Regions from separate parts of the Streptomyces sp. NPDC058620 genome, predicted to be linked through region 1. Evidence: riboswitches for the same ligand, from Rfam matches in the RefSeq annotation. Region 1 holds a riboswitch; each other region holds the start of a gene.

Region 1 (7,261 bases):
GTGGCAGCCCTGCACCAGCCCAACTGGTTCCACCAGGACGGTGCCACGCCCGACGCGGGTGACTCGCGGGACACCCACGCCGCCGCGCTGGAGTACGTCGACCGTCACATCGGCCGGCTCTTCGCCGCGGCGAGCAGCCGCCGCAGGTGTTTCGCCATCGTCTGCTCGGACCACGGCACGGCCTATGGCGACGACGGCTACACCGGTCACCGCCTCGGTCACGAAGCCGTCTGGACCGTCCCCTACGCCCATTTCCTCCTCGAACCGGGGGCCGCCCGATGACCATCGCCACACCCGCCGTCAGGCCGTATCAGAGTTACGTCTACGCCTACCCGCACAAGACGGCGTACCGCCCCCTCGGCGGACACCCCGCCGGGCGGCCCCTGTTGAGCGAGCTGTGGGCGGCGGAGCGCAAGGACGCGCTCTCCCTGTACGTCCACATTCCGTTCTGCGAGGTCCGCTGCGGTTTCTGCAATCTGTTCACGCGGATCGGCGCGCCGGAGGAGTTGACGACGCGCTATCTCGACGCGCTGGACCGTCAGGCCACGGCGGTACGAGACGCCCTGGGGGACGAGGGTCCGGTGCGTTTCGCCGCTGCGGCGTTCGGTGGCGGTACACCCACGTTCCTGACCGCGGCCGAGCTGGAGCGGCTCTGCGACATCGCGGAGAAGCGGATGGGCGCGGACCTCCGGTCCGTCCCCCTGAGTGTCGAGACCTCGCCCTCCACGGCTACGGCGGACCGGCTGGCCGTCCTCGCCGACCGGGGAGCCACGCGTGTGAGCATCGGTGTGCAGAGTTTCGTGGACGACGAGGCCCGCGCCGCTGTCCGCCCGCAGCGCCGGGCCGATGTGGAGGCGGCCCTCGGCCGCATCCGTGATGCCCGCGTCCCGGTCCTCAATATCGATCTGATCTACGGCATAGACGGCCAGACGGAGGACACCTGGCGCGCTTCACTGGACGCGGCGCTGGCCTGGAGTCCCGAGGAGCTGTACCTCTATCCGCTGTACGTGCGCCCGCTGACGGGGCTGGGCCGTCTCGGCGCCGGAACACCGCCCGGTTCCCCGGCCGGGACCGGGACCGCGGCGGACGCCGCGTGGGACGAGCAGCGGCTGCGGCTCTACCGCACGGGGCGCGATCATCTCCTCGCCGAGGGCTACGAGCAGGTGTCGATGCGGATGTTCCGCCGTGCCGGCGCCCCGCACGAGGGCCCCGACGACTACGCCTGCCAGACCGACGGGATGATCGGTCTCGGCTGCGGCGCCCGTTCGTACACCTCCTCGCTGCACTACTCCTTCGACTACGCGGTGGAGATGCGGCAGATCCGGGGCATCATCGACGGCTTCACCACGACGGAGGACTTCTCCCGGGCCGAGGTGGGGCGGTACGTGGACGGCGACGAGGCGCGCAGGCGCCATCTGCTGCAGTCCCTTCTCCAGGCGGACGGCCTGGAGAGCGTGGAGTACCGCGCCCGGTTCGGCACCGACCCGTACGACGACTTCTCCTCGGAGCTGGAGCGCTTCGCGGCGCGTGGCTGGCTGGCCGGGCCGGCCGGCCGCGGTCCGCTCCGCCTCTCCCCGGAGGGACTGGCGCATTCGGACGCGCTGGGCCCGGAGCTGTTCTCCCCCGCTGTACGGGCCGCGATGGCCGCGTACGAAGTGAAGTGAGCCTGCCATGGACCTGACGATCCTCTACCGGGGCCCGCTGGCCTCGTGCGACTACGCCTGTCCGTACTGCCCGTTCGCCAAGCGGCGCGACACTCCCGGGCAACTGCGCGGCGACCGCGCCGCCCTGGAGCGCTTCACCGCGTGGGCGGCGGATCAGACGGGCGACCGGCTTTCGGTGCTCTTCACGCCGTGGGGCGAGGGGCTGGTCCGCTCCTGGTACCGCCGGGCGCTGGTCGAACTCTCGCGGCTGCCGCACATCGGCCGGGTCGCGATCCAGACCAATCTCAGCTGCCGCACCAGCTGGCTGGCGGACGCCGATCTCGCCAAGGTGGCGCTGTGGTGCACGTACCACCCGGGTCAGACTCCGTACGACCGGTTCCTCGGCACGTGCCGTGACCTGGCGGAGCTCGGTGTCCGTCACAGCGTCGGGATCGTCGGACTCGACGATCACCTCGATGAGGCACGGCGGCTGCGGGCGGCGCTGCCCGACGAGGTCTACCTCTGGGTCAATGCCGCCGAGGGGCACACGTACACGGACGAGGAGGCGGACCGCTGGACGGCCCTGGACCCCCTGTTCCCCTACAGCCGGCACCCCCACACCTCGGCCGGGCTGCCCTGCCGGACCGGTGAGTCGGTCATCTCGGTGGACGGCGACGGCACCGTGCGGCGATGCCATTTCGTCCGTGCGGAGCTCGGCAACCTCTACGACGGGAGCTACCGCCGGGCCCTGGGCCCGCGCGGCTGTCCCCTCGCCGTCTGCGACTGCCATATCGGCTATGTGCACCTGGAGACGCTGCCGCTGTACGACGTCTTCGCGGGCGGCGTGCTGGAGCGGATACCGTCCCCGGGCGCTCTCCCCCTCCCGGAGCGTGCCCTAGAGCGGCAGTAGGTCCGGGCGCTTGGCCTCGACGTGGTCGCCGGACGATTCACCGCGCAGCCGTCGCCCGATCCAGGGGACCAGGTACTCGCGGGCCCAGTGGATGTCGTCTCGCCGGTCGTCGAACGGGCGGCGCAGGGCCTGCGGCGGCCATGCCTGGTCGGGGTCGGCCGGCACGTCGAGGCCGAGGACCTGGGCGGCGCGGAGCGCGACCCTGATGTGTCCCTCGGGTGACAGATGCAGCCGGTCGTTGTCCCAGGCCCGGCGGTCCTGCACGGGCCGCAGCGACCACAGGTCGAGGACCGGGCAGTCGTAGCGGTCGGCGATGGAGCGCACATGGGCGGTGTAGGTGGCGATCTTGCCCCGGAGGTGCCGCAGCACCGGCATGTGACGGGGGTCGAAGCCGGTGGTGACCATGACGGTGCCGACCGCACCGGTCAGTTCGGCGACGGCGCGCTCGAAGCGCTCGGCCACGTCGTCGGGGTCGCTTCCCGGCCGGAGGATGTCGTTGCCGCCCGCGCAGAAGGTCACGAGGTCGGGTGCCAGCTCCTTGGCCCGCGGGACCTGTTCCTCGACGATCTGGTCGAGGAGCCGCCCGCGCACGGCGAGATTGGCGTACCGGAAACGGCCGTGCCGTGGCGCGATGACAGCTGTCTCCTCGTAGGTGACCGCGAGCTGATCCGCCAGCAGCACCGCGAAACGGTCCGCCCAGCCGACAAAGGTCCCGCCGGGGCCGGGGTCGCCGACGCCTTCGGTGAAGCTGTCGCCAATCGCCGCGTACGAACCTATGACGCTCTTGACGCCCATGACGCCCTGGACACCGCGCTGATTGAGTTTCGAATCGTCTGCCACAAGCCCTTATCCTGCACCTGCGAATGTGACCTACGCGACCGTAATACGGGGTTGACGGGTGGTGAGATAGACCACCCGGTCAGTTTTTGGTAAAGCCGGAATAAGTGGCGGCCCTCGCGGCACCGGTGAGAACGCGAGGAAGGGCGGTGCGCCGCCGCGCACCGCCCTTCCTCACTGCCGCTCGTCTCAGAGGGAGACGCCGTGCTGACGCAGGTACGAGATCGGGTCGACGTCCGAGCCGTAGCTCGGGCCGGTGCGGACCTCGAAGTGGAGGTGCGGACCGCTCGAGTTGCCGGTGGAACCGGAGAGACCGATCTGCTGGCCGCCGGTGACGGTCTCGCCGACCGACACGTTCAGCGAGGTCTGGTGGGCGTACTGGGAGTACATGCCGTCCTCGTGCTTGATGACGACCTCGTTGCCGTACGAACCGCTCCAGCCGGCCGACACCACGGTGCCGGGGCCGATGGCCCGGACGCTGGTGCCGGAGGCGGCCTGGAAGTCCGCACCCGTGTGGTAACCGCTGGACCACATGGAGCCGGAGGCGCGGTACGGCGTGGTGACGGTGGCGTCGGCCACGGGGGCCGCCCAGCCGGAGTCGGTGCTCTCCGAGGCAGCGGTGGAGGTGCTGGCGTTCGTCGAGGTGACCGACTCGGCGGAGGAGGAGGCCGAGTTGGCGGAGGTGTCCGCCTTCGGGGCCGCGGCCTTGGACGGGGCGGCCTTGGGGGCCGCGGCCTTCGGCGCGGCCGCCTTGGGGGCTGCGGCCTTCGAAGGAGCGGCCCCGGCGGAGCCGGACGCCTTGGCGCCGAGCGTGAGTTCGGTGCCGGGGAAGATCAGGCTCGGGTCGTCGCCGACGACCTCACGGTTGTCCTTGTACAGCTTCTCCCAGCCACCCTTGATCTTCTGCTCGGCGGCGATCTTCGACAGATAGTCGCCGGAGACCACGGAGTAGGTCTTCGGGGCGGCCTTGGACACTGCGGCGGGCGCGGTGTGCGCCGCGGCGACCGAGGCGGCCGTGGACTTGGCGGACGGCGCGGCCTGCTCCGCGGCGTGCGCTCCGGTGGCACCGATCAGCGGAAGGGCGAGGACGGCGCCACCGGTCCCGGCGGCGAAGATGCCACGGACGATCGGGCTGGACTTCGTACGACGGTGCTTACCCTTTGCGGGCATGGGGAATTCCTCTCCGGCGCCTACGAGGTGAGCTGTCGGGTTCGGGCTGGAGATGCCCGGTCGCGCTGGCGCGACTTCACCCCGAGCCGTTCCGGATTCCTCCGGAACGGCGGCTTACCTGGGTCCCCCGCTCCTGCCACGCGTGAGTGGGTGCGGATTCCGGGCGGCGGCAGGATTAGGCGGTCCGTCCGGATTGACGGTGACCGTAAGCGAGTAAGGACGGCCGGAACAAGCCGCGTCCGAAGCACCGGAATGCGCGATTCAATTCCGGCGCGGATTTGCGGTCACACTCCGTGGATTACGGATCTTGTCATTCCGTGCGGTACGCGGAATTCCCGCAGGGCGGGCCGCCACACACCGTCACGGATATGATCCCGCTCACCAGCCGACCGCCATCTCCCCCATAAGTAGGGCATGTTCCGCTAAATGCATCAATACGGACACGCGTTGGTCACCGTGTACGACGGAGCCTCAGCACCCTCGCGTCCAGACACCGCGTCCGCGAAAACCCACCGCGCGCCCCTGACCCCGACGAGCAGCCAGGTCCGACCCTTGCCGCCTGACTCGATCACGCCGCCCCACAGATCCACACAGTTCCGCACATCATCGACCGTGGGCGCCGCACGAGGAACGGTGCCGCACGGAACGGCAGCCTCCGGGGCAAGATGATTGCCTGGGGAATCAATGTCGTATCGTCACGACCGTGCCCTCGTCGGCGAGCAGCGCCGACACCAGACACTCCAGGAGCCACTGTGACGCAGCAGCTGCCGCAGGTCCCGCCGACGCACACCGAGCTGACCGGTGTACGCAACTTCCGTGACGTCGGGGGCCTGCCGACCACGGACGGCCGCCGGGTGCGGTTCGGCCGGCTCTACCGCAGCGGTCACCTGGCGCAGGCCACGGAGCAGGACACGGCGTTCCTCGACGGACTGGGCCTGCACACGATCTTCGACTTCCGCAACGCCGCCGACCACAAGCTCGACGGCCACGACGTGGAGCTGACAGGCGTACGCAACGTCAACATTCCGCTCTCCGACCCGGCCGACGGCGCCGAGTTCTGGCGGCTGGTCCGCGACGGCAACATCGAGCAGCTGCGCTCGATCCTCGCGGACGGCAAGGGGGCGGACCGCATGATCGCCTCGTACCGCTCGATCATCAAGGACCGCACAGGCGAGCACAGCCAGGTGCTGCACGCGCTGGCCGAGGACAGTGTCCCCGCCCTGATGCACTGCGCCGCGGGCAAGGACCGTGCGGGGCTGTCCATAGCGGTGTCACTGCTCGCCGTCGGCGTGGAGCGCGAGGCCATCGAGGCGGACTACCTGATGTCCAACGACGCCCACCGCCGGTACAAGGTGAAGCGCAGCGACACCTCCGCGGTCGGTATGTCCGACGAGGTCATGGAGCTCCTGAACCCGCTCTTCGGTGCGCGCGCCGAATACCTGGCGGCGGCCTTCAGCACCATCGAGGAGACCTGGGGCGGCACTGAGCGCTACCTCACCGAGGGGCTGAAGCTGTCCCCCGAGACCCGTGAGCGGCTGCGGGAGCGCCTCACCGAGGAGGCGTGACCAGCTCCTCGGCGTCAGCCCTTGCCGGCCACCTCGAACAGCAGATAGAGGAAGGCCGCGAAGACGTGCCCGGCGACCAGGTAGGCGACGAGCCTGATCACCACACCGCGCGGGAACTTGCGTTCCTGCGCCTCGTAGCCCTTCCGGGACCTCGGGCTGAGCGGATCGTAGTGCTCTGAATCGGACATGACAGTCCTTCCTTCGGTGTCGGGTGTCAGCGGCGGTGGAGGCCGCTGCCCAGACAGAGTTCGGCCGCCGGACTCTGCAGCAGCGTGTGGACGAAGAGCAGCTCCGCGCCGTCGCGGTCGGCGGCGGCGATCCGGTGCGGGGTGAGCGAGTCGAAGTGCGCGCTGTCTCCGGGTTCGAGGTCGTGCACGCTCTCGCCGAGACCGACCCTCAGCCGGCCCTCCAGCACGTACAGCCATTCCTCGCCGGGGTGGACGCGCACGAGATCGCCCTGGGCGCCGTACGGGACGCGGACGCGGAGCGCCTGCATGGCCCGGCCGGAGCCGCCGGCCCGGCGGTACATCCAGCCGTCGGCCTCGGCGCCCGTGAACGCTCCGCCGCGGACGATCGCGTCACGTTGGGCCGGAGCCTCCCCGAGGAGCTCGGAAACCGTCGTACCGTAGACACGGGCCAGCCCCAGCAGCATGGGCAGCGACGGCTGCCTGCGGCCGGTCTCCAGCCGGGACAGGTGGGCGGGTGAGAGCCCCGCCCGCTGGGCGGCGGTCTCCAGGGTGAGGCCACGGCTGCGGCGCAGGTCGCGCAAGCGCGGAGCGACCCCGGGCAGTTCGTCGGCCGCCCCTCCGTCAGGAGGATTCATGTCTCCATTGGGCCAGGATCCTGCCTCAGAGGCAAACTTTTTGCCTCTGAGGCAAACCTCCGCTCAGCGGTTGCCGACTGCCTGTTTCACCAGGGTCCTGCCGAAGTCCCACATCAGCCCGCCCCCGCTGTGCGCGTCGTCCATCACCGCCGTGAAGGCGCTCACGAACCGGTCCACCTCCGGCTCACCGATGACCAGCGGTGGGATCAGCTTGATCACTTCCAGGTGGTCCCCGGACACCTGCGTGAGGATCCGGTGCTTCTGCAGCAGTGGCACCACGACCATCTGCGCGAAGAGCCCCTTGCGGGCCGCC
Region 2 (7,261 bases), on a different contig from region 1:
GACGGCGACCGCGGACCCGTCGAGCGCCGACACCCTGGGTGCCACGGTGATAGCCCCGGTCGTCGAGGAGAGCGCGAAGGCCGCGGCGGTCCTGCTGATCTTCCTCTTCCGGAGACGGGAGTTCAGCGGCATCGTCGACGGGATCGTGGTCGCCGGGTTCACCGCGACCGGTTTCGCGTTCACGGAGAACATCCTCTATCTGGGCAACGCCTTCGACGAGGACCAGCAGTTGGGCAGCGCCGGACTCGGGTCGGTGACGGCGGGGACGTTCTTCGTCCGGGTGGTGATGTCGCCGTTCGCCCATCCCCTGTTCACCGTGCTCACCGGCATCGGCTTCGGCATCGCCGCGCTCAGTGCGCGGCACCACCGGGCCCGCCGGATCGCGGTTCCGCTCCTGGGGCTCGTCCTCGCCATGGGCATGCACGCCCTGTGGAACGGCTCGTCGACCTTCGGCCGGTACGGATTCTTCGCGGTCTACGGGGCGTTCATGGTCCCGGCGTTCGCCCTGGTGACCTGGCTGGCGATCTGGTCGCGCCAGCGCGAACTGCGTACCCTCGCCGCCGAACTGCCCGCGTACGCGGCCGCCGGCTGGCTCTCTCCCGCCGAACCGTCGGCACTCTCCTCGATGCGGGCCCGCGGGATGGCCCGTGATGCGGCCCGGCACTGGAGCAGCGGACGGGGCCGGGCCGCCGGCAGGGCCGCGGCCCGGTCGGTGGCCGAGTACGAGTCGTTCGCGACCTCGCTGGCCGTGCTGCGGCGAAGGGCCCGCCGCGGTGCGGTGGGCCCGGACTTCGCCGTACGGGAGCAGGAGCTGCTGCACCACCTGTGGGAGCGCAGGGAGGTCGCGGGCCCGGCGCTCACGTACGCGGCCGGCCGGCTCGGGCCCCGGCGGCCTGCGCCGCTGCCGGCCCCGCACCGGTGGTACGGCGGCTACAACCCGTACCTCAACCGGGCGACTCCGCCCGCCGGACCCCCGTACCAACAACCGCCGTACCAGCAGCCCCCTTTCCAGCCGCCGCCGTACCGCCCGCACCCGTACGACGCACGTCACCGTCGGGCTCATTGAGCGCGTGCGGCGCGTCGTCCGCGCCGCACGCGTCAGGCCGAGGCGTCCGTCAGCGCCGCCTGCTCCTGCTCGGTCAGCCGCAGCCCGGCGACCGCGACCAGTGCCGGCACCTGCTCGACCGTACGGGCCGAAGCGATCGGAGCCACGACCGTGGGACGGGACGCCAGCCACGCCAGGGCGACGGTGGCGATCTCGGCGCCGCGCTCCGTCGCGATCCTGTCGAGCGCGGCGAGAACCTTCTGCCCGCGTTCCGACTCCAGGTGCTGGCCGGCCCTGTCGGCCCGCGGACTGTCGACCGTCGCACCCGCGCGGTACTTGCCGGTGAGGAAGCCCGAGGCCAGGGCGAAGTACGGGACGGCGGCGAGACCGGCGGCGGCGGCCGTGTCCTGGAGCCCGCCCTCGTAGGTGTCACGTGAGACGAGGTTGTAGTGCGGCTGCAGGGCGACGTAACGGGCCAGGCCCTCGCGCTCGGAGAACTCCAGCGAGGCCCGCAGCCGCTCGGGGCTGATGTTGGACGCGGCGATCTCGCGCACCTTGCCGTCCTTCACCAGCTGGTCGAGGGCGGTGATGATCTCCTCGACGGGGACGGTCTCGTCGTCGAAGTGCGTGTAGTAGAGGTCGATGTGGTCGGTGCCGAGCCGGCGCAGCGATTCCTCGGCCGCGCCCTTGATGGTCGCGCCGGAGAGACCCTTGTACGAGGGGTGGGCGCCGACCTTCGTGGCGACGACGGTCTCGGAGCGGTTGCCGCGCGAGGCGAGCCACTTGCCGACGACGGTCTCCGATTCACCGCCCTCGTTGCCCGGTGCCCAGGCCGAGTAGGAGTCGGCGGTGTCGATGAAGTTGCCGCCTGCCGCGGCGTAGGCGTCCAGTACGGCGAAGGACTGCGCCTCGTCGGCCGTCCAGCCGAAGACGTTGCCGCCGAGGGCGAGGGGGAAGACCTGGAGGCCGGAGGAGCCGAGCGTACGGAGTGAGGTCATGGGTGGTTCAACCCCGTCACCGAACCGCGCTATTCCGTTTCCCGGCACGACCGCGCCCCGAGAAACGGCAAACCGGCAGCCCTGACGTCGGGGGGTGTGCGTCAGGGCTGCCGGGGTTCAGGTGCGTCCGGTTACGGGACGCGGTGTCTCAACTGCCGGACCTCAGAGCGTGAGGCCCTTGCTGCGGAGCCAGCTCATCGGGTCGATGCCCGAGCCGCCCGCGGTGTGGACCTCCAGGTGGAGGTGCACCCCGCTCGAGTTGCCGGTGGAGCCGGCGCGGCCGATGATGTCGCCGGTGTTGACCCTCTGACCCGCGGAGACGTTCAACGAGGACTGGTGGCTGTACGTGACCTCGGTACCGTCGTCGAGCTCGATGACGGTGTGGTAGCCGTACGACGTGTGCCAGCCGGCTGATCTGACGGTCCCGCCGTGTACGGCCTTGATCGGTGCGCCCGCCTGCGTCGCGAAGTCGAGGCCGGTGTGCTGGCCGGAGGACCACATGCTGCCGGCCTGGCCGAACGTCGCGGTGATCGTGTACGAGGAGACCGGCAGGGTGAAGCTGGCGGCCAGCTTGGCGAGCCTCTCGGCCTCCGCCTTGCGCGCGGCGGCCTCTTCGGCCGCCTTCTTCTCGGCGGCGGCCTTGGCCTCGGCCTCGCCCTGCTGGGCCACGGCCTCGGCGGCGGCCTTCTCGGCGGCCGCCCTCTCCTGGGCGGCCCTGGCCTCGGCGTCCGCGCTGGCCTGCTGCTGCTCGGCCTGCTGGAGGATGCGGGTGCGCAGCGCCTCTCCGGCGTCCGTCGTACCCTGCTCGGCCTCGGCGGTGGTGATGCCGGCGGTGGTGAGCGGGGACGACGCGGCCACCGTGGCGGTGTCCTTCGCGTCGGGGCCGTCGGACATCAAAGAGCCGACGCCGGGAAGGGACTTGGCGTCGGGCAGATTGTCCGCGATGGAATCGGGAAGAGATATGGAGACCGGCGGCTTGCCCTGAGCGGTGGCCATGCCGCCCGCACCGACTGCCGCGATGACGCCGACCCCGAGGACGGTGGAACTACGAGCGAGACCGCGCTGCTTGGCTACGCGATGCCTGCCGCGAACGGGACGGATGGACTCCGCAGTGGGGTTCCATTCCTCCCAGGTCCTGTCCTGGGCACCGAGCGTGTCGGTACCGAAGGGTGACGGGGCCTCGGGGGCAGGCTTGTTGGACGCCACGTGGGCGCACTCCTTTCCTTCCTTCTCGCCTACCGGGTTAGCTGACGGGTTCGGAGCAGGAAGGTCTCCTACGGGCCGCTCTGCCTCTCGCGAGACACAGGTGGCTCGATTCACCCCATGTAGGTGGGTCCCCGGTTTCCTTGCGGAATTCAGCGCACGCGCACGGTGCCGCCTCTTACGACGACTGGGACAACCGCGCTGCGTTATCGAACGTTAATAGACAGACGGGTTCTATTCCAAGCTGTTCCGAGTGATCGTTCGTGACTTTGGCCTGGACTTAACGGGATACAACCGGGTGCAATCGGGCGAGTTGAACACCCCTCACCCGTCATTTCATTTCTGACGTTGCGTCAAATGTTATGCGGAGGGCCACGCTTCGGTTACGTACGGTGGCCCCGCTCCACAGCGCCGGTCGCGTCGGACCGCCGACGGCCCGTCAGCCACTGGCTCATTCCGGTCCCCCGGGCCCCCGGCCCACGATCTTCACGGTCCTCCGCCGCTCCGGCTGCCCCTCCGCCGGCCGGCCGACCGCGAGCAGCGCCATGTCGTCCGTGGACCGGCCGCCCGTGTGCAGGCGCACGTCATCGGTGAGCGCGGACAACAGCTCCTCGGGCCCGGGGAAGATCCGCCCCCGCAACCGGGCCGCCGGATCGTAGAAGGCCCCCGCCGCGTCCCGCGCCTCGGAGAGGCCGTCCGTGAACATCAGGAGCGTCGTCCCCGCGGGCAGCGCCCACTCGTCCGACCGGTCCGGCCACACACCCAGATCCATCCCGAGCGGCAGCGCGGGCGAGGCGGACGCGAGCACGTCAAGCTTTCCGTCGGCGTGCAGCAGGATCGGCTCGGGGTGCCCCCTGTTGACGAGCCGCACCAGACCGGCCCCGGGCGGGATCTCGGCCAGCGCGGCCGTGATGAACCCTTCCATCGCGTCGAGCCCGCCGCGGCGCGTCCCGTCCCGCGCCAGCGCCCGCTCCAGGCGCTGCGCCACACCCTCCAGCGAGCGTTCCTGCTCGGCGGCCTCCCGGAACGCCCCGATGACCACCGCCACCGCCCCGACCGCGTCAAGTCCCTTGCCCCGTACGTCCCCGACCACCAACCGCACCCCGTACGGGGTGTCCGCGACGGCGAACAGGTCGCCGCCGACGAACTCGTCCGCCTGGGCCGCCTCGTACCGTGCGGCCACATGGAGCCCGCCGATCCGGTCGGCCGGCCTCGGCAGTACCGCCCGCATGGCGGTCTCCGCGATGACCCGGGCCGACGCCAGCTGCTTGTTGCCCCGCCGGACGACGCCGTTGATGAACAGGGCGAGCAGCCCGGCGGTGGCCACGGTGACCAGTTCGATGATGGGCTCGACCTGGCTGAGCGTGCGGCTGAACAGGCCCAGCAGCGCCATGACGAGGACCGCGGCGACGCCCGTCCGGATCGTGCTGGCCCGCGAGAAGAACGGCGCGGCGATCAGGGGAGCCGCCACGAAGAGGGGGACGGGCGTGAACGTCGGCGGTGTCGTGACGTCGAAGAGCGCCCCGCCCACGATCATCAGCGCGGGCAGCACACGGACGAACCGACGGGCACGGACTCCCCCTGGAGTCACGCCCCGCCCTGTGTCCCGCTTCCCCACCTGTGTTCTCCTGCCCGGGTCCGCCTACGGTTGCGGACGGTACCGCGCCCCACCCAGGCTGACCGGAGCCGCGCCGCGTGGCGACTGCTCATCGGCCAAAGGAGGGAGCGTGCGGAGGCGCTTTCCGCACCCCGGTCACGCACTGTCCACAAGTGCGGGCGGGATCATCACGCCATGTCATCGGCCGAGTGGGCCGTTGTGGGTCCGTCGGACCCGGAAATCGACTCGGGCCCGGCACGCTGTGTGCGTACCGGGCCCGGTCCTTCAGTAGCGGGGACAGGATTTGAACCTGCGACCTCTGGGTTATGAGCCCAGCGAGCTACCGAGCTGCTCCACCCCGCGTCGTGAACACAACTCTACGGCATCCCAGACGTACTCATGACCACTCCTCGCACCGGAGGCCGGTCAGCCCTCTTCAGGAGCGCAGAGGACGGAGATCCGCTGGACGTGGTTGCTGCCGAAACCGCCGCGGTTCCAGCGCTGCACGACGGGCTGGGTGCTGCCCGATGCATCGGTCGCGCGCACGCCGAGCACATGGCTGCCGGGGGTCGCCGTCCAGTGCGCCTGCCAGCCCCGCCATGCCCAGGTGTGCGCGTCGCTCTCCTCCGGCGTGCGGAGTACGGCGTCGCTCCACGCCCGGCAGCCGTCCGTGCTCACCTCGACCCGTACGACGGGGGCGCGCCCGGACCAGGCGCGGCCTTCCAGGAGCACCGCTCCGGGCCGTACGACACGGGTCCGCGACATGAAGTCCGGGAAGCCCGGCGGGATCATCAGCGCCCGGGGAGCGATCCGGGTGACGGGTTCGCCGGGCTCCTCGGCCTCCTGCCGGTAGCGGTAGGCCACCGCCTGCTGGAATCCGGTGAACGGGGTGGCCGTGAGGGTGATCCGGCGCAGCCACTTCACGGATGCCATGCCGTACCAGCCGGGCACCACCAGCCGCACCGGAAAGCCGTGCTGGGGCGGCAGCGGCGCGCCGTTCATGGCGTACGCCACCAGCACCTCCGGGTCGCGTCCCTCGGCCACGTCCAGCGGCAGGCTCCGCCGGTAGTCCTGCTCGACGCCGCGCTCCACTCCGTGGTCGGCGCCGCCGAAGACGGCCTCGACGGCGTCCGCCTCGACGCCCGCATCGGCGAGCAGCAGCCGCAGGGGCACACCGGTCCACTCGGCCGTGCCGACCGCCTCGACCAGCCACGGCTGGCTCACGGGCCTGGGCGAGAGCCCGGCACGGCCGTTGCCCGCGCACTCCATCGTCACCCGGTGCGTGACGGCCGGGAACGACCGCAGGGCCGCCGGGTCCAGCGTGAGCGGGGTCCGGACCCCGCCGTCGACGGAGAGCCGCCAGTCCTCGGCCCGGGCGGCGGGGATGTCGTAGTGGACGAGTACGTAGTGGAGACCGGGCGGCGTGACCTCGTACCGCAGGGCCTCCAGCGGGAGGCCGTGGTTACGGGCCGCGAGCGCCAGCTCCTCCGGGGTGATGCCCTCGGCCGGCCCGGCGAGCCGCCCGGGCGGGCTGATGCCGTCGAGGTGTCCGTCCCCGTCCATGACTTCATGGTCCTCCCGAGTCCGGAGTCCGGCCTTCCGGCACCCGTGGACCGACGGCCCGCACCCCCTTCAGAGGCCGGATTGCGCGGCAGTCCGACCGGCGGGACGCTTGAAGCACTGCCCCGCGACGCCGGTCCGCCTGTGACGCGCGGGGCCCCGAAGCGTCGGTGTGAACCGGCCACCGACCCGAGGCAGAAGGAGACGGACCGGTGCGTCGCGGTCCGCGTCCCTGCGAGGAGACGGCTATGGACGGCACCACATTCGAAGCGATGGCGACCGCGCTGCGCGGCCCGGTCATCGGCCCCCTGGACCCGGAGTACGGGCAGGCCCGCACCCTCTACAACGCCATGACCGACAAGCGGCCGGCGGCGATCGTGCGGTGCAGGGACACGGCCGACGTCATGGCCGCGGTCGACTTCGTCCGCGACAACGGGCTCGAACTCGCCGTCCGGGGCGGCGGGCACAGCGGCCCGGGCCTGTGCCTCGTCGAGGACGGTGTCACGATCGACCTCTCGCCGATGCGCGGGGTGCGGGTCGACCCTGCCACGAGAACGGCCAGGGTCGACGGAGGCGCGCAGCTCGGCGACCTCGATCACGCCGCGCACGGCTTCGGCCTGGCGACCCCGGCGGGGATCATGTCGACGACGGGCGTCGGGGGGCTCACCCTCGGCGGCGGACACGGCTACCTCACCCGCAAGTACGGCCTGACCGTGGACAGTCTGGTGTCCGCCGACGTGGTCCTCGCGGACGGCAGCTTCGTCACGGCGAGCGAGAACGAGAACCCGGACCTGTTCTGGGCGCTGCGCGGCGGCGGCGGGAACTTCGGCGTCGTCACCTCGTTCGAATTTCGGCTGC
Region 3 (7,261 bases), on a different contig from region 1:
CGAGTAGGCGTACTCGAGGAAGGAGCCCTGCATTTCGTCGACGACGTCGATATCGAGGATTCTCTCCTCGAAGTCGTCCGGCGGCGGGGTCTTCGTGCTGCGGCGGGCCATCGCTGCTGCGACTCCTTCACGGATTCTGTTCGGGCAACCCAAGGTTCTGACGCGGACCATTGTGGACCGCCGCACTGACAACGCCGACCTCGACCCGTCCGAAGCGGTCCTGCGGGCCCCGCGGGAGGCACCGTTTACGGCAGCATCTACGACAACATCCACGGATCGGGAACTTCGCCAGGTGTCGGTGCGCTTGCTTAGAGTGGCAGGTCTGGCAGGAAAACCTGTATCGCGATCGAAGGGACGTACATGCCCATGGGTCACACGGCCACAGCTCAGGCCGGCTCCGGCGGCAGAACAGCGACCGAGCACCGCCTGGCCAACGGCCTGCGTGTGGTGCTCTCGGAGGACCATCTGACCCCGGTCGCCGCGGTCTGTCTCTGGTACGACGTCGGTTCACGCCACGAGGTCAAGGGGCGTACCGGCCTGGCTCACCTCTTCGAGCACCTGATGTTCCAGGGCTCGGGCCAGGTCAAGGGGAACGGGCACTTCGAGCTCGTACAGGGAGCCGGTGGTTCGCTGAACGGCACGACCAGCTTCGAGCGGACCAACTACTTCGAGGTCATGCCCACGCACCAGCTGGAGCTCGCGCTCTGGCTGGAGGCCGACCGCATGGGCTCGCTCCTCGCCGCGCTCGACGAGGAGTCCATGGAGAACCAGCGCGACGTCGTGAAGAACGAACGTCGCCAGCGCTACGACAACGTTCCGTACGGCACGGCCTTCGAGAAGCTGACGGCCCTCGCCTACCCGGAGGGCCACCCGTACCACCACACCCCGATCGGCTCGATGGCCGACCTGGACGCCGCGACCCTGGAGGACGCCCGTACGTTCTTCCGTACGTACTACGCGCCCAACAACGCGGTGCTCTCGGTGGTCGGTGACATCGACCCCGAGGAGACGCTCGCCTGGGTCCAGAAGTACTTCGGGTCCATCCCGGCGCACGACGGCAAGCAGCCGCCGCGTGACGGGACGCTGCCTGGCATCATCGGTGAGCAGCTGCGCGAAGTGGTTCACGCGGAGGTCCCGGCGCGCGCGCTGATGGCCGCCTACCGGCTGCCGCACGACGGCACCCGCGAGTGCGACGCCGCGGACCTGGCGCTGACCGTACTCGGCGGCGGCGAGTCCTCCCGGCTGCACAACCGGCTGGTCCGCCGCGACCGTACGGCGGTGGCCGCCGGGTTCGGGCTGCTGAGGCTGTCCGGGGCGCCCTCGCTCGGCTGGCTGGACGTCAAGACGTCCGGCGGCGTCGAGGTGCCGGAGATCGAGGCCGCGGTCGACGAGGAACTGGCCAGGTTCGCCGCCGAGGGCCCCACGCCCGAGGAAATGGAGCGGGCCCAGGCGCAGTTGGAGCGCGAGTGGCTGGACCGGCTCGGTACGGTCGAGGGCCGCGCTGACGAACTGTGCCGGTACGCCGTGCTGTTCGGCGACCCGCAGCTGGCCCTGACGGCCGTGGAGCGGGTTCTCGACGTCACCGCGGAGGAGGTCCAGGCGGCCGCCAAGGCATGCCTGCGCCCCGACAACCGCGCGGTCCTGGTCTACGAACCGATCGAAGCGCCGGCCGACGCCGAGGCCGACGACGCCACCGAAGCCGGTACCGGCACGCACGAAGGGGCGGAGCAGTGAGCGACGCCGCTGTGACTGGAGTAGCGATGGAGTACCACCCGCAGCCGACCGCGGGCGTGGCCAGGCCCTGGGCCTTCCCCGCGCCCGAGCGCGGCTCCCTGCCCAACGGCCTCACCGTGCTGCGCTGCCACCGCCCCGGGCAGCAGGTGGTCGCGGTGGAGATCTTCCTGGACGCGCCGCTGGACGCGGAGCCCGAGGGCCTCGACGGCGTGGCCACGATCATGGCGCGCGCCCTGTCCGAGGGCACGGACAAGCGCTCCGCCGAGGAGTTCGCCGCGGAGCTGGAACGCTGCGGTGCGACCCTCGACGCGCACGCCGACCACCCCGGTGTCCGGGTCTCCCTGGAGGTCCCGGTCTCCCGGCTGGCCAAGGCGCTCGGGCTGATCGCCGAAGCGCTGCGGGCGCCCGCCTTCTCAGAGAGCGAGATCGAGCGTCTCGTGGGCAACCGCCTCGACGAGATCCCGCACGAGCAGGCCAACCCCGGCCGCCGGGCGGCCAAGCAGCTCTCCAAGGAGCTGTTCCCCGCCACGGCGCGGATGTCGCGTCCGCGCCAGGGCACCGAGGAGACGGTGGGCCGGATCGACGCCACGGCCGTGCGTGCCTTCTACGACGCGCACATCCGTCCGTCCACCGCGACGCTGGTCATCGTCGGCGACCTCACCGGGGTCGACGTGGACGCGCTCCTCGCCGACACCGTCGGTGACTGGTCGGGCAACTCCGCCGAGCCCCGCCCGGTCCCGCCCATCACCGCCGACGACCGCGGCCGCGTGGTGATCGTGGACCGTCCCGGCGCTGTGCAGACGCAGCTGCTGATCGGCCGCATCGGCGCCGACCGGCACGACAGTGTCTGGCCGGCCCAGGTCCTCGGCACGTACTGCCTGGGTGGCACCCTCACCTCGCGGCTGGACCGCGTGCTGCGCGAGGAGAAGGGCTACACCTACGGCGTACGCGCCTTCGCGCAGGTAATGCGCTCCACGGCTCCCGGCTCCTCCTCCGGGCGCACCGGGGCGGCGATGCTCGCCATCAGCGGCTCGGTGGACACGGAGTCCACGGGACCGGCGCTGGACGATCTCTGGAAGGTGCTGCGGACCCTGGCGGCCGACGGGCTGACCGACGCCGAGCGCGAGACGGCCGTGCAGAACCTCGTGGGCGTCGCCCCGCTGAAGTTCGAGACGGCGGCCTCCGTGGCGGCCACCCTCGCCGACCAGGTCGAGCAGCACCTCCCGGACGACTTCCAGGCGCAGCTGTACGCGCGCCTGGCCGAGACGGGCACGGTCGAGGCGACGGCCGCCGTGGTCAACGCCTTCCCCGTGGACCGGCTGGTCACGGTGCTCGTCGGTGACGCCTCCCAGATCGCGGACCCCGTCCGCGCCCTGGGTATCGGCGAGGTGTCGGTCGTCAGCGGCTGACGGGCGGTCCGTTCTCCGACGGAGGCGCAAAGAGCACAAAAGGGACCCCGGTGGGCAACTCGCCACCGGGGTCCCTGCTTTTTGTCCGATTTTGATACAAGGGCTCCCCATCTGCCCTGTGGGATGTACGACAAATCAGGCTGTCCGTTTGGTGATTGAAAGTTGCCCCGTTTAGCGTCGGCTCCGCTGTCCGTCATGCGTATGCCGCGTCCGTGGCGCCGGGCAGCCATCGCCGAGTCCCCGTCAGGCGCGAGCCTGGGGAGCCGGGGACCCACGAAGTCCCTGGGGTGAATCGGACGTCTGCGCTCTCAGGGGCGGAGAAGTCCGTAGGAGACCTTCCTGCTCCGAACCCGTCAGCTAACCCGGTAGGCGAGAAGGAAGGAAAGGATCAGCCCCTCCATGGCGTTCACCCGTGCCACCGGGAAGCACCGTGCCCCGAGCCGTCTGACGCGCAAGAGCGCTCAGGTCGCCGGCATCGCGGCTCTGGCCACCACCGGCGTCATCGGCGGGATGGCCTCTCCGGCCCTCGCCGCGGACGAGGCCCGCACCGTCAGCGACACCGGCCTGACCCAGGTCGTCGCCATCGGCGGCACCCTCGCCGACCAGATCGCCGCCCAGGCGAAGGTCCAGGAGCAGCAGGCCGAGGCCGCCGCGAAGGCCAAGGCGAAGGCGGAAGCCAGGGCGAAGGCCAAGGCCGAGGCCGAGCGCGAGGCGAAGGCCCGTGCCGCGGAGGCCCGCGAGGCCGAGGCCCGCGCCGCCCGCGCGGCCGAGCGCGAGCGGCTGAACTCGTTCCACCTGCCGGTCGCCGGCTCCTACGTCACCACCGGCTACAAGTCCGGCGGCTCCCTCTGGTCCTCCGGCAGCCACTCGGGTGTCGACTTCCGCGCCGCTTCCGGCTCCTCCGTCGTCGCCGTCGGCGCCGGTACGGTCGTCGAGGCCGGCTGGGGCGGTGCCTACGGCAACAACATCGTGCTCCGGATGGCGGACGGCACGTACACCCAGTACGGCCACCTCTCCTCGATCGGCGTCTCCGTCGGCCAGGGCGTCACCTCCGGGCAGCAGATAGGCATCTCCGGCTCGACCGGCAACTCCACCGGGCCGCACCTCCACTTCGAGGCCCGGACCACCCCCGAGTACGGCTCCGACATGGACCCTGTCGCGTACCTGCGCGCGCACGGCGTGAACGTCTGACCCACGCGCCGCACCCCCGCACTTCCCGAAGGCCCCGGCTCCCGCCGGGGCCTTCGGCGTATCGCCCGGACGCTGTTCGCCGAAGCCTTCCGTGGCCAGAAGATATACCTGGATTCCACTCTGCCGTCGGAAATTCGGGCTCATTGCAATAGAGTCGCAGAACAGGCGTCGATCGGCCGCGTTTCGCGGGGATTAAGGCGGAGGTTCGGACATGCGCATTCCCGCGCATTCGGTATGCACGGCAATCCGTGACGACATCGTCTCCGGTGTCTTCGATCGCGGCAGCCGCCTCACCGAGGAGTTGCTCGCGCGTCGTTACGGGGTCTCGCGCGTCCCGGTGCGCGAGGCGCTGCGCACGCTGGAGTCCGAGGGCTTCGTCGTCACGCGCCGGCATGCCGGCGCGTGCGTGGCCGAGCCCACCGAGCAGGAGGCCGCCGACCTCCTGGAGGTCCGGATGCTCCTGGAGCCGCTCGGCGCGGCGCGCGCCGCTCAGCGGCGCACCGATGCGCACCTCAAGGTGCTGCGCGGCCTGGTCAGGCTGGGGCAGGAGCGGGTGCGGCGGGGCGAGGGCGAGGATCTGCGCGCACTGGGCGGCTGGTTCCACGAGACGCTCGCGCAGGCTTCGGGCAGCCCCGGGCTGATCGCGCTGCTCACCCAGCTACGGCACAAGATCGCCTGGATGTACGCGGTCGAGCAGCCCGCACGGCCCGCGGAGTCCTGGGCCGAGCACGGTGCGCTCGTGGACGCGGTCGCCCGTGGTGACGCGGACCGGGCCAGGGCGCTGGCCGTCCAGCACGCCGAGCGGGCGATCGCGGCCCATCGGCTGCGCCGCCCGGACCGGCCGGGGCGAAGCCCCCTGCCGCCCCGGGTGAGCACTTCGCAACATGTCGTAAACATCGCGGGCGTCCGACATTAACAATTGCGCCGTATACAAAGAAGGTAATTCAGCGGGGCTTTCTTTGTGCTGCTCGAATTCGAGCCCGCCGGTGCGTTTCCGGAAACGGAGAAGTCGCGGCATCCGCAGAGGGATGCCGCGACTTCGTCGCAGAATTGATTCCGGTCGGATTCGACTGGGATCAGACCGTCTCCGGAAGCTCCTCGAGCCCCTCGGCGACCAGCTTGGCCAGGCGGTCCAGAGCGGCTTCGGCGTTGTCCGCCTCGGACGCGAGCACGATCTCCTCGCCGCCGGTGGCGCCCAGGCCGAGAACCGCGAGCATCGACGCCGCGTTCACCGGGTTGCCGTCGGCCCTGGCGATCGTCACAGGGACGCCGGAGGCCGTGGCGGCACGGACGAAGATGGAAGCGGGGCGGGCGTGCAGGCCCTCGGCCCAACCGACGTTGACGCGGCGCTCAGCCATGGTTCTGCCCTTCACGAATCAATGGTTGTCTAGACCAGTCTCTCATGCAGTGCGCACTGCTGTGCCCGGTCCCGGGCCCAGTCGCTGCGGCCGGTCGAGCACCCTCAGACTGCCCCGGCCCCGATCCCTCCGCGACCGGTGCGTCAGCCGTAGGCTTTGCCCATGCAGCCCACGCCGGAGCAGAGTCCGCATCACGCGTACCCCGACCACTGGGAAGCGGACGTGGTGCTCCGCGACGGTGGCACCGCGCGCATCAGACCGATCACCACCGACGACGCCGAGCGGCTGGTCAGCTTCTACGAGCAGGTCTCCGACGAGTCGAAGTACTACCGCTTCTTCGCTCCCTATCCGCGTCTCTCCGCCAAGGACGTGCACCGCTTCACCCATCACGACTACGTCGACCGGGTCGGTCTCGCCGTCACGACCGGCGGCGAGTTCATCGCCACCGTGCGCTACGACCGCATCGACGAGCGGGGACGCCCCGCCACCGCCCCCGCCGACGAGGCCGAGGTCGCCTTCCTCGTCCAGGACGCCCACCAGGGCCGCGGGGTGGCCTCCGCGCTCCTCGAACACATCGCCGCGGTCGCCCGCGAGAGGGGCATCCGCCGCTTCGCCGCCGAGGTACTGCCCGCGAACAACAAGATGATCAAGGTGTTCCGGGATGCCGGCTACACCCAGCGGCGCAGCTTCGAGGACGGCTCCGTCCACCTCACGCTCGACCTCGAACCGACCGCCGAGTCCCTCGCGGTCCAGCGCGGCCGCGAGCAGCGCGCCGAGTCGCGGTCGGTGCAGCGGCTCCTCGCCCCCGGCTCCGTCGCCGTCGTCGGCACCGGCCGCACCCCCGGCGGGGTCGGCCGCACCGTGCTGCGCAACCTCCTCGGTTCCGGCTACACCGGACGTACGTACGCCGTGAACCGGGCCTTCGACGCAGGTACGACCGAGATCGACGGCGTTCCCACGCACCGGTCCGTCGGCGAGATCGACGAGCAGGTCGACCTCGCGGTCCTCGCCGTGCCCGCGGACCGGGTGCCCGAGGCCGTCGCCGACTGCGGTGAGCACGGCGTCCGGGGCCTCGTCGTCCTCTCCGCCGGGTACGCCGAACAGGGCGCCGAAGGGCGGGAGCGGCAGCGCGAACTCGTCCGCCAGGCACGCTCGTACGGCATGCGGATCATCGGCCCGAACGCCTTCGGCATCATCAACACCTCCGAAGCGGTCCGGCTGAACGCCTCCCTCGCCCCCGAGTCGCCCGCCCGCGGCCGCATCGGGCTCTTCACCCAGTCGGGCGCGATCGGCATCGCGCTGCTCGCCGGCCTCCACCGGCGCGGCGCCGGCCTGTCCACGTTCATCTCGGCGGGCAACCGGGCCGATGTCTCGGGGAACGACTTCCTCCAGTACTGGTACGAGGACCAGGACACCGATGTCGCCCTCCTCTACCTCGAATCGCTGGGCAACCCGCGCAAGTTCACCCGCCTCGCACGGCGGACCGCGGCCGTGAAGCCCGTCGTCGTGGTGAAGGGCGCCCGGCACAGCGGTACCAACCCGCCCGGCCACGCCGTGCCCGTGAGCCGC
Region 4 (7,261 bases), on a different contig from region 1:
TTCAAGGCGACCGACCGTCAGAAGGAAACCTCCGAGGGCCAGTTGCCCGTCTACGAATGGTGGGAGCGCACGGAAGTACCCGGTTAGTCGACAGCGGGCCTGCTCTCGTCGTACCACGGGATGTCGCACAGACGGCTCTTGACCTCAAGCGCGGTTCAGGTTGGAGGCTACTCGTACGCACCACTGGCGGCCAGTGGCGGCGCAGCACTTCACACATCGGAGAAGCCCCATGTCGAGCAATACGGTTCAGAACCCCGGCCCCGCAGTGTCTGACGCACCCCCGGTCCACCGCTCCGGCCTCACCTGGTGGAAGGCGCTGGCCACCGGGGCGGTCTGCGCGGTCGTCGTCAATCTGGTCGTCCTCGCCGTCGCCAAGCTGGCCGATGCCTCGCTCATCATCGTCAACGGCGGCGAAGAGCATCCGATCACGGTCGGGGGCGTCATCGGCGCCTCGGTCGTCCCGCTGGTCGTCGGGACGGGCGCCGCCCTGCTGCTGTCCCTGTGGAAACTGGTCTTCCTGCGGATCGCGCAGTACTTGGGCGGCGGCCTGGCACTGCTGTCGGTCGCCGGTCCGCTGTCGTCCGGCGCCGATGGCGGCACCGTCGCCGCCCTGGCCCTGATGCACATCACCCTCGGGGTGATGGTCGTCACCACTCTGGAGCTCCACCGCCGCCACCGGCTCCTCTAGGGCTGTGGCCGTGAACCGACCTTTGCCGGGTTGGATGTCAGGCGGCGATGGGTAGTGGTCTGCCACCCCAGCGGATGCCCTTCTCGTTTCGGATGCGGGCGCGTTCACACCGTTGGGGGGCCAGGACGTGTCAGCCTCAACGCGGCCGACCCGGCGGGGATCGGCGCCGGCGCGATCGCCGGTCCCGAGGGAATCGTGCGCCAGCAGGCCGGCGCGGGCGAGGAGGTCCTCGTCGACGTCCTCGATCTCGACACCGTCACGCGCGTCCGTACGGTTCCGCCGGCCTCAACCGGCCGTGGGACCAGCTCGCACGGTACGGCAGCCGCGTCCGCCTGCCGATGACGGAGGGTCGTTCCAGCCGACCCCGAACGGCCAAGCCGCGCGGAAGCCAAGCAAATAAGGCGAATACGGACTTTTAGCGGCAATGGTCCTCTATGGCTCATAGCATTCTTTTGACCCGAACCGCACTGACTCCCCTTCGCGCAAATCGCCCTTTTCGGACTCAGTGGCCAGCGTCACGTCACGGATCGGCAGCTTCCCGATCCGTGCCCCGCATCCCTTCTGCGGGAAGAGAGTTGACTCCGCGGTCCGGGTGAATTCAGCGGCGATCCCGTTCATCGATCTTGTAAATGAATTGTGATCCGGAATTCGGGGCTTGTCGCTTTCGGCTTTTCTCGCCTACGGTCACCCTCAATCCGGATGGAACGCCGAATCCTGCCGCCGTCCGGGAACCCAGACCACCCACGCCCGGCAGGAGCGGGGGACCCAGGTAAGTCGCCGATCCGTTATGCGGAACGGCTTGGGGTTAAGTCGCATGCACCTGCGGCCAGGCATCTCCAGCCTGAACCCGACAGCTCACCTCGTAGGCGACGGAGAGGAATTCGCCATGCCCACGATGGGTAAGCACCGTCGTACCAAGTCCAGCCCGCTGACCCGGGGTCTCGTCGCCATCACCGCGGGCGGAGCCGTTCTCGCCCTTCCGGTGATCGGCGCCACCACCGCGTCCGCCGCGCCCGCGCAATCGTTCTCCGCCGAAAAGGCAGGTGCGCCGGCAGCCGCTCCTGCCAAGGCAATCACCGCACAGAAGGCCGGGATCACCAGCTATTCCGTGATCAAGGGTGATTCCCTGCACAAGATCGCCGAGGGACACTCCCTGAATGGCGGTTGGCAGAAGCTCTACAAGGACAACGAGAAGGCCATCGGCGACAATCCTGGGCTTATTCGCCCGGGTCTGAAGCTGACCATTGGCGCCAAGTCCGAGGCCAAGGCTTCCGGTTCGTCCACCGACCGCACGGCTGCGGGCAGCGACCGCGCGGACCGTTCGGAGCGGTCCAGCACACTGGCCGCGAAGACCGCCGCGCCCGCCGCCCAGCCCGCGACGTACACGAACGACCTCGACGGCTGGATCAAGGAGTCGCTGGCAGTCATGGCCGAGCACGGCATCCCCGGCACCTACGAGGGCATCCACCGCAACATCATGCGCGAGTCCTCGGGCAACCCGCAGATCGTCAACAACTGGGACTCGAACGCCGCGGCGGGCACCCCGTCCAAGGGCCTTCTCCAGGTCATCGACCCGACGTTCGAGGCGTACCACGTGCCCGGTACGTCGACGGACAGCTTCGACCCGGTCGCCAACATCACCGCGGCGTGCAACTACGCCGCCGACAAGTACGGCTCCATCGACAACGTCTTCGGCGCCTACTGATACTCCGGCACCGGCCGCGGTTCACGACTGCCGGGTGGTGAGGGTCCGACAGGCCCTCACCACCCGGCAGTTCCGCATGTGCGCCGACCATGGAAGACTCGCACGCATGCCCGAACTCCAGCTCCTGAGACCCGACCACGCCGCCGCCCTGCTCGCCTTCGAGCAGGAGAACCGGGCCTACTTCGCCGCCTCGGTCCCGGACCGCGGCGACGAGTACTTCGCACGGTTCGACGCACGGCACAGCAGCCTCCTGGCCGAGCAGGCCGACGGGCTGTGCTATTTCCATGTGCTGGTGGGCGAGGGCGGCGAGGTGCTTGGCCGGGTGAACCTGGTGGACGTGGCGGACGGCTCCGCCGACCTCGGATACCGGATCGCCGAGAAGGCCGCCGGGCAGGGCCTGGCCACGACCGCCGTCCGCCAGGTATGCGTACTGGCCGTCACTCAGTACGGTCTGACCGCGCTGCGGGCCTCGACCACGCTGGACAACGCCGGCTCCCAGGCCGTACTGGCCAGGACGGGCTTCGTACGCACCGGCGAGACCGTGCTCGGCGGCCACCCGGGCCTCTCCTACGAACGCCCCCTGGACGCGGACGCGCTGCTCCCCTGACATCGGTCACGGGAACAGCGCGGGATGTCCGCACCTGGCTGGTGGTGGCGAGCCGGAATCCGGCCCGCCACCACGGCGCGGGGACCGCGTCAGTCGCGGTCGGTCTCCTCGCGGAGGATCTTGCCGCTGGCCGCGTCCACCTCGAACTCGCTCTTGTTCCAGTCCGCGGCGACGACGTCGACGGCCCAGACAAGGGTGTCGTCGTCGTTGGTGTCCAGGCCGATCGAGGTGACCTTCCCCTTCTGCTTGTCCGTGGCGACCTTGGCCGCCTGCTGGGACGTCTGCTTCGCCTTGGTGATCCAGTCGGCCATCTCACGCTTGTCGGCCGCGTCCTGATCGGTGTCCGCGGCCGTCTCGATCACCTTGCCGGAGACGGCGTCGATACGGACGGTGTGGGCGGTCCCGTCCTTCTCGACGACCTCCGCCACCCACACCGGACCGGTGGGGCTGCCGCTCGGGGAGGCGCTGCCGGTGGGGCTGCCACTCGGACTTCCACCGGGGCTGGCCGCTCCGGTCGGGCTGCCACTGGGGCTACCGCTCGGGCTGGCCGTGCCGCCGGGGCTCGCGCTTCCGTTCGGCGAAGCGCTCGCGCTCGCGTCGGTGCGCCGGTCGGTGTCGTCGTCCAGGCCCTCCAAGTCGAGCTCGGCCAGCTTGGTGTCAGGAACGGCTCCGACCGCGGTCGTGGCCGCCTTGTCGAACGTGACCTTCGTGGCTTCGAGGAGCTTCTTGCGTTCGGCCTGGTCCTCGGTCAGTTTCGCCCCGCCGGTCGGGCTGCCTGAGGGACTGGCGTAGGGAGTGGTCGTCTGCTTCGGGATGACCTTGGCGGCCTCCGATGTAGCCGCCCCTGTCTGGTCGCCACCCTCATGCCCGCAGCCCGCGACCAGCGCGGAGGTGACGACGGCGCACAGCGCACCGGCGGCGGTACGGAGACGGCGGGCGCGCGGGGAGACGGTGGTTTTTCGTCGGAATTCAAGGCTCATACACGCATCCCTAGCCCCCGCACCGGCCGGTCATGTTGTCCTACGGGACGGGTCACCCGATCGACCTCGCGGCTCCGTCCGTTGGCCGCCATCCGCCCCGGGCGCGCCTCGGTCGAGGGTGCGGAACAATGGATGGGCACAGCCACGGACACCGGCTCCCGCCGGCGCCCGGTCGGGAGGCCCCTCATGGATTACCCGGAGAGTTACGAGCTGATATTCCAGACCCACGGTGCGGCTGACGACGTGGTCGTCGTCCGGATGACCGACCGGTCCGGGGCGGGCGGATACCCGGTGTACGAGGACGAGACCGGAATCGTCCGCGCGGAGATCAGCTACCGAGGCGAGGTTCGCATGCTGGCCAGCGGCGGCCACCAGGTACCGGGGATCCCCCTGCTGGTGCGGCCCCTGAGCGGAGGGGCACCGCGCACCCGCTGAGCAGCCCATGACACGCACCGGGACACGACCCGCGTCCCGGTGCGCGGCCTGCTGTGCGTCTCGGAGCTGACGTGCTGCACAGCGCGTGCTGCACAGCTGTCGTGCTGCACACCTGACGCGCCAAAGTCCGTTCATGCCCGTTCTTTGCCCGAACCTGTTTACATTCAGGTACCCCAGACGTAACCTGAGCGCGAAACCACAGACTCGGGCATGAAACGGATACGAAACCACATGTACGCACCGGAGCGGCAGCAGGAAATCCTCCGCCTCGCCCAGGAGAGCGGGCGCGTCGACGTGCTCTCCCTCGCAGAGGAATTCCAGGTGACAGCCGAGACCGTGCGGCGTGACCTCAAGGCGCTCGACCGGGCCGGGCTCCTGCGCCGGGTGCACGGCGGCGCGATCCCTGCCGGACGGCTCGGCTTCGAGCCCGACCTCGCCGAGCGCGACGCGGTGGCCGCGGACGAGAAGGACCGCATCGCCGCCGCCGCTCTGGGTGAACTGCCCGTCGACGGCAACGTGATCATCGACGCGGGCACCACGACGGCCCGACTCGCCGCCGCCCTCCCGATCGAGTCGTCCCTGACCGTGGTGACGCACGCGCTGCCCGTGGCCGCCCGCCTCGCCGACCACCCCGGAATCGCGCTGCACCTCGTGGGCGGCCGGGTCCGGCACCGTACGCGAGCGGCCGTCGACGCCTGGGCGCTCAGCGCCTACGCCGAGATCAACGCCGACGTCGTCCTCCTCGCCACCAACGGCTTCTCGGCCGAGGGCGGTCTGACCACCCCCGACCTCGCCGAGGCCGCCGTGAAGCGCGCCATGATCTCGGCCGCCCGCCGGGTCGTGCTCCTCGCCGACTCGGGCAAGTTCGGCCAGGAGCACTTCGCCCGCTTCGGCGATCTCTCCCACGTCGACCTGCTCATCACCGACACGGGGCTCAGCCCCGAGGACGCCCTCGCCATCGAGAGCCGGGGCACGGAAGTGGTACGCGCATGATCCTCACCGTCACCCCCAATCCGAGCCTCGACCGCACCTACGAGCTGCGGGACCTGACCCGGGGCGCGGTCCTGCGCGCCACCGGGGACCGGGTCGACCCCGGCGGCAAGGGCATCAACGTCTCCCGCGCGGTGGCGGCGGCCGGCCACCGCACGGTCGCGGTCGCTCCCCTCGGCGGACCGGAGGGCGCACTGCTCGCCCGGCTGCTCGGTGAGCACGGGATCGAGGCCGCCGGTGTGCAGATCGCGGACAGCACCCGGGTCAACATCACCCTCGTCGAACCGGACGGGACGCTGACCAAGGTCAACGCGACCGGGCCCGAGATCACGGAGTCCGAGGCCGAGACCCTGCTGGAGACGGTACGGACCCGGTCGTCGGACACGGACTGGATCGCCTGCTGCGGCAGCCTGCCGCGGGGCCTGCCGCCCGAGTGGTACGCCGAGCTGGTGGCACGCAGTCACCGGGCCGGTGCGCGGATCGCGCTCGACAGCTCGGGCGCTGCCCTGCTCGCTGCTCTGCGCGAGCGGCCGGATGTGATCAAACCGAACGCCGAGGAGCTCTCCGAAGCGGTCGGGCGGCCTCTCACGACGGTCGGAGACGCGGTCAAGGCGGCCGAGGAACTGCGCGGGCGCGGGGCACAGGCCGTACTGGCCAGCCTCGGAGCCGACGGACAACTGCTGGTGGACGGCTCGGGGACGTACTTCGGCAGCGCCCGGGTGGACACCGTCCGGAGCAATGTCGGGGCCGGCGACGCCTCGCTCGCCGGTTTCCTGGCCGCAGGGGGCGCAGGCAGGTCCGCACTGGCGGCCGCGGTCGCGCACGGCGCGGCGGCGGTCCAGCTCCCCGGCAGCGTGATGCCGACACCGGCCGACATCGACCTGTCATCGGTCGTCACGACCACGGACATCCCCCTGGACCGCGTGCTGACGGAGCCCGCGCCATGACGTCCGCATCCCTGAGACCCAGCCCGAAGCCCCACGTCCCCCAGGCCGCCGCCACGGCGGTCCACGAGCAAGGAGCCCCGCGATGAGTGAGCTGATCACCGCGGACCTGGTCGACCTCGATCTGTCCGCCGAGACGAAGAACGCCGCAGCGAGGTCGCTCGCCGAGCGGATGGTCGCCACCGGCCGCGTCACCGACCTCGACGGCTTCCTCGCCGACGTGGCCGCCCGTGAGGCGCAGATGCCGACCGGTCTGGACGGCGGCATCGGCATCCCGCACTGCCGCAGCGAGCACGTCAGTGCGCCGACGCTGGCCTTCGGGCGCAGCGGACAGGGCATCGACTTCGGTGCGCCGGACGGGCCGGCGGACCTGATCTTCCTCATAGCGGCGCCCGCCGGGGCCGACGACGACCACCTCACCATCCTGTCGAGCCTGGCGCGACGGCTGATGGATGCCGCCTTCACCTCCGCACTGCGCGCGGAGACCGACGCCGCCGCCGCGGCCGCCCTGATCCGCGGCGACGCACCGCCCGCCGCGCCGGAGGAGCCCGCGCAGGAGACGGAGACCAGCGGGGCCGTGCAGACAGCATCGGCCGAGGCCACCCCCGAGCCGTTCCGGATCGTGGCCGTCACCTCGTGCCCCACGGGCATCGCCCACACGTACATGGCCGCCGAGTCCCTGGAAGCGGCGGCGCGCGCCGAGGGCATCACCCTCAGCGTCGAGACGCAGGGTTCGGCCGGATTCGAGCGGCTCGACCCGGCCGTCATCGCCGCCGCCGACGCGGTGATCTGGGCGCACGACGTCGACGTACGCGAGAAGTCCCGGTTCGGCGGCAAGCCGATCGTCGACGTCGGGGTGAAGGCGGGGATCAACCGTCCCGCCGAACTGATCGCCGAGGCCCGGCGCAAGGC

What was found. Region 1 has a riboswitch for cyclic di-AMP ahead of ACFWSK_RS05840 (peptidoglycan DD-metalloendopeptidase family protein). Riboswitches for the same ligand answer to the same signal wherever they lie in the genome.
Region 2: it holds a riboswitch for cyclic di-AMP, as region 1 does, so the genes downstream of both, ACFWSK_RS27095 (M23 family metallopeptidase) here and ACFWSK_RS05840 (peptidoglycan DD-metalloendopeptidase family protein) in region 1, are expected to answer to the same signal.
Region 3: it holds a riboswitch for cyclic di-AMP, as region 1 does, so the genes downstream of both, ACFWSK_RS24970 (M23 family metallopeptidase) here and ACFWSK_RS05840 (peptidoglycan DD-metalloendopeptidase family protein) in region 1, are expected to answer to the same signal.
Region 4: it holds a riboswitch for cyclic di-AMP, as region 1 does, so the genes downstream of both, ACFWSK_RS01730 (transglycosylase SLT domain-containing protein) here and ACFWSK_RS05840 (peptidoglycan DD-metalloendopeptidase family protein) in region 1, are expected to answer to the same signal.

What each region holds. Positions count from the first base shown of each region.
Region 1 is NZ_JBHXQO010000003.1:228,827-236,087, forward strand. It holds gene ACFWSK_RS05820 (STM4013/SEN3800 family hydrolase) at 1-282, shown strand, start outside; gene ACFWSK_RS05825 (STM4012 family radical SAM protein) at 279-1,664, shown strand; gene ACFWSK_RS05830 (STM4011 family radical SAM protein) at 1,672-2,553, shown strand; gene ACFWSK_RS05835 (SGNH/GDSL hydrolase family protein) at 2,539-3,393, opposite strand; gene ACFWSK_RS05840 (peptidoglycan DD-metalloendopeptidase family protein) at 3,580-4,560, opposite strand; cyclic di-AMP (ydaO/yuaA leader) riboswitch at 4,565-4,723, opposite strand; gene ACFWSK_RS05845 (tyrosine-protein phosphatase) at 5,313-6,125, shown strand; gene ACFWSK_RS05850 (DUF6126 family protein) at 6,140-6,313, opposite strand; gene ACFWSK_RS05855 (helix-turn-helix domain-containing protein) at 6,340-6,948, opposite strand; gene ACFWSK_RS05860 (aspartate aminotransferase family protein) at 7,012-7,261, opposite strand, start outside.
Region 2 is NZ_JBHXQO010000037.1:16,902-24,162, forward strand. It holds gene ACFWSK_RS27085 (PrsW family intramembrane metalloprotease) at 1-1,066, shown strand, start outside; gene ACFWSK_RS27090 (aldo/keto reductase) at 1,099-2,043, opposite strand; gene ACFWSK_RS27095 (M23 family metallopeptidase) at 2,206-3,249, opposite strand; cyclic di-AMP (ydaO/yuaA leader) riboswitch at 3,261-3,414, opposite strand; gene ACFWSK_RS27100 (PP2C family protein-serine/threonine phosphatase) at 3,698-4,783, opposite strand; tRNA gene ACFWSK_RS27105 (tRNA-Met) at 5,133-5,206, opposite strand; gene ACFWSK_RS27110 (sulfite oxidase) at 5,270-6,406, opposite strand; gene ACFWSK_RS27115 (FAD-binding oxidoreductase) at 6,652-7,261, shown strand, end outside.
Region 3 is NZ_JBHXQO010000031.1:42,309-49,569, reverse strand. It holds gene ACFWSK_RS24985 (DNA topoisomerase (ATP-hydrolyzing) subunit A) at 1-111, opposite strand, end outside; gene ACFWSK_RS24980 (M16 family metallopeptidase) at 361-1,734, shown strand; gene ACFWSK_RS24975 (M16 family metallopeptidase) at 1,761-3,143, shown strand; cyclic di-AMP (ydaO/yuaA leader) riboswitch at 3,364-3,530, shown strand; gene ACFWSK_RS24970 (M23 family metallopeptidase) at 3,543-4,334, shown strand; gene ACFWSK_RS24965 (GntR family transcriptional regulator) at 4,546-5,250, shown strand; gene ACFWSK_RS24960 (HPr family phosphocarrier protein) at 5,411-5,692, opposite strand; gene ACFWSK_RS24955 (GNAT family N-acetyltransferase) at 5,855-7,261, shown strand, end outside.
Region 4 is NZ_JBHXQO010000001.1:390,541-397,801, reverse strand. It holds gene ACFWSK_RS01750 (DUF5988 family protein) at 1-87, shown strand, start outside; gene ACFWSK_RS01745 (DUF6069 family protein) at 266-688, shown strand; partial or broken gene ACFWSK_RS01740 (IS630 family transposase) at 726-815, opposite strand; gene ACFWSK_RS01735 (hypothetical protein) at 884-1,030, shown strand; cyclic di-AMP (ydaO/yuaA leader) riboswitch at 1,384-1,570, shown strand; gene ACFWSK_RS01730 (transglycosylase SLT domain-containing protein) at 1,575-2,393, shown strand; gene ACFWSK_RS01725 (GNAT family N-acetyltransferase) at 2,500-3,000, shown strand; gene ACFWSK_RS01720 (PepSY domain-containing protein) at 3,090-3,980, opposite strand; gene ACFWSK_RS01715 (DUF6296 family protein) at 4,167-4,415, shown strand; gene ACFWSK_RS01710 (DeoR/GlpR family DNA-binding transcription regulator) at 4,647-5,408, shown strand; gene pfkB (1-phosphofructokinase) at 5,405-6,352, shown strand; gene ACFWSK_RS01700 (fructose-specific PTS transporter subunit EIIC) at 6,435-7,261, shown strand, end outside.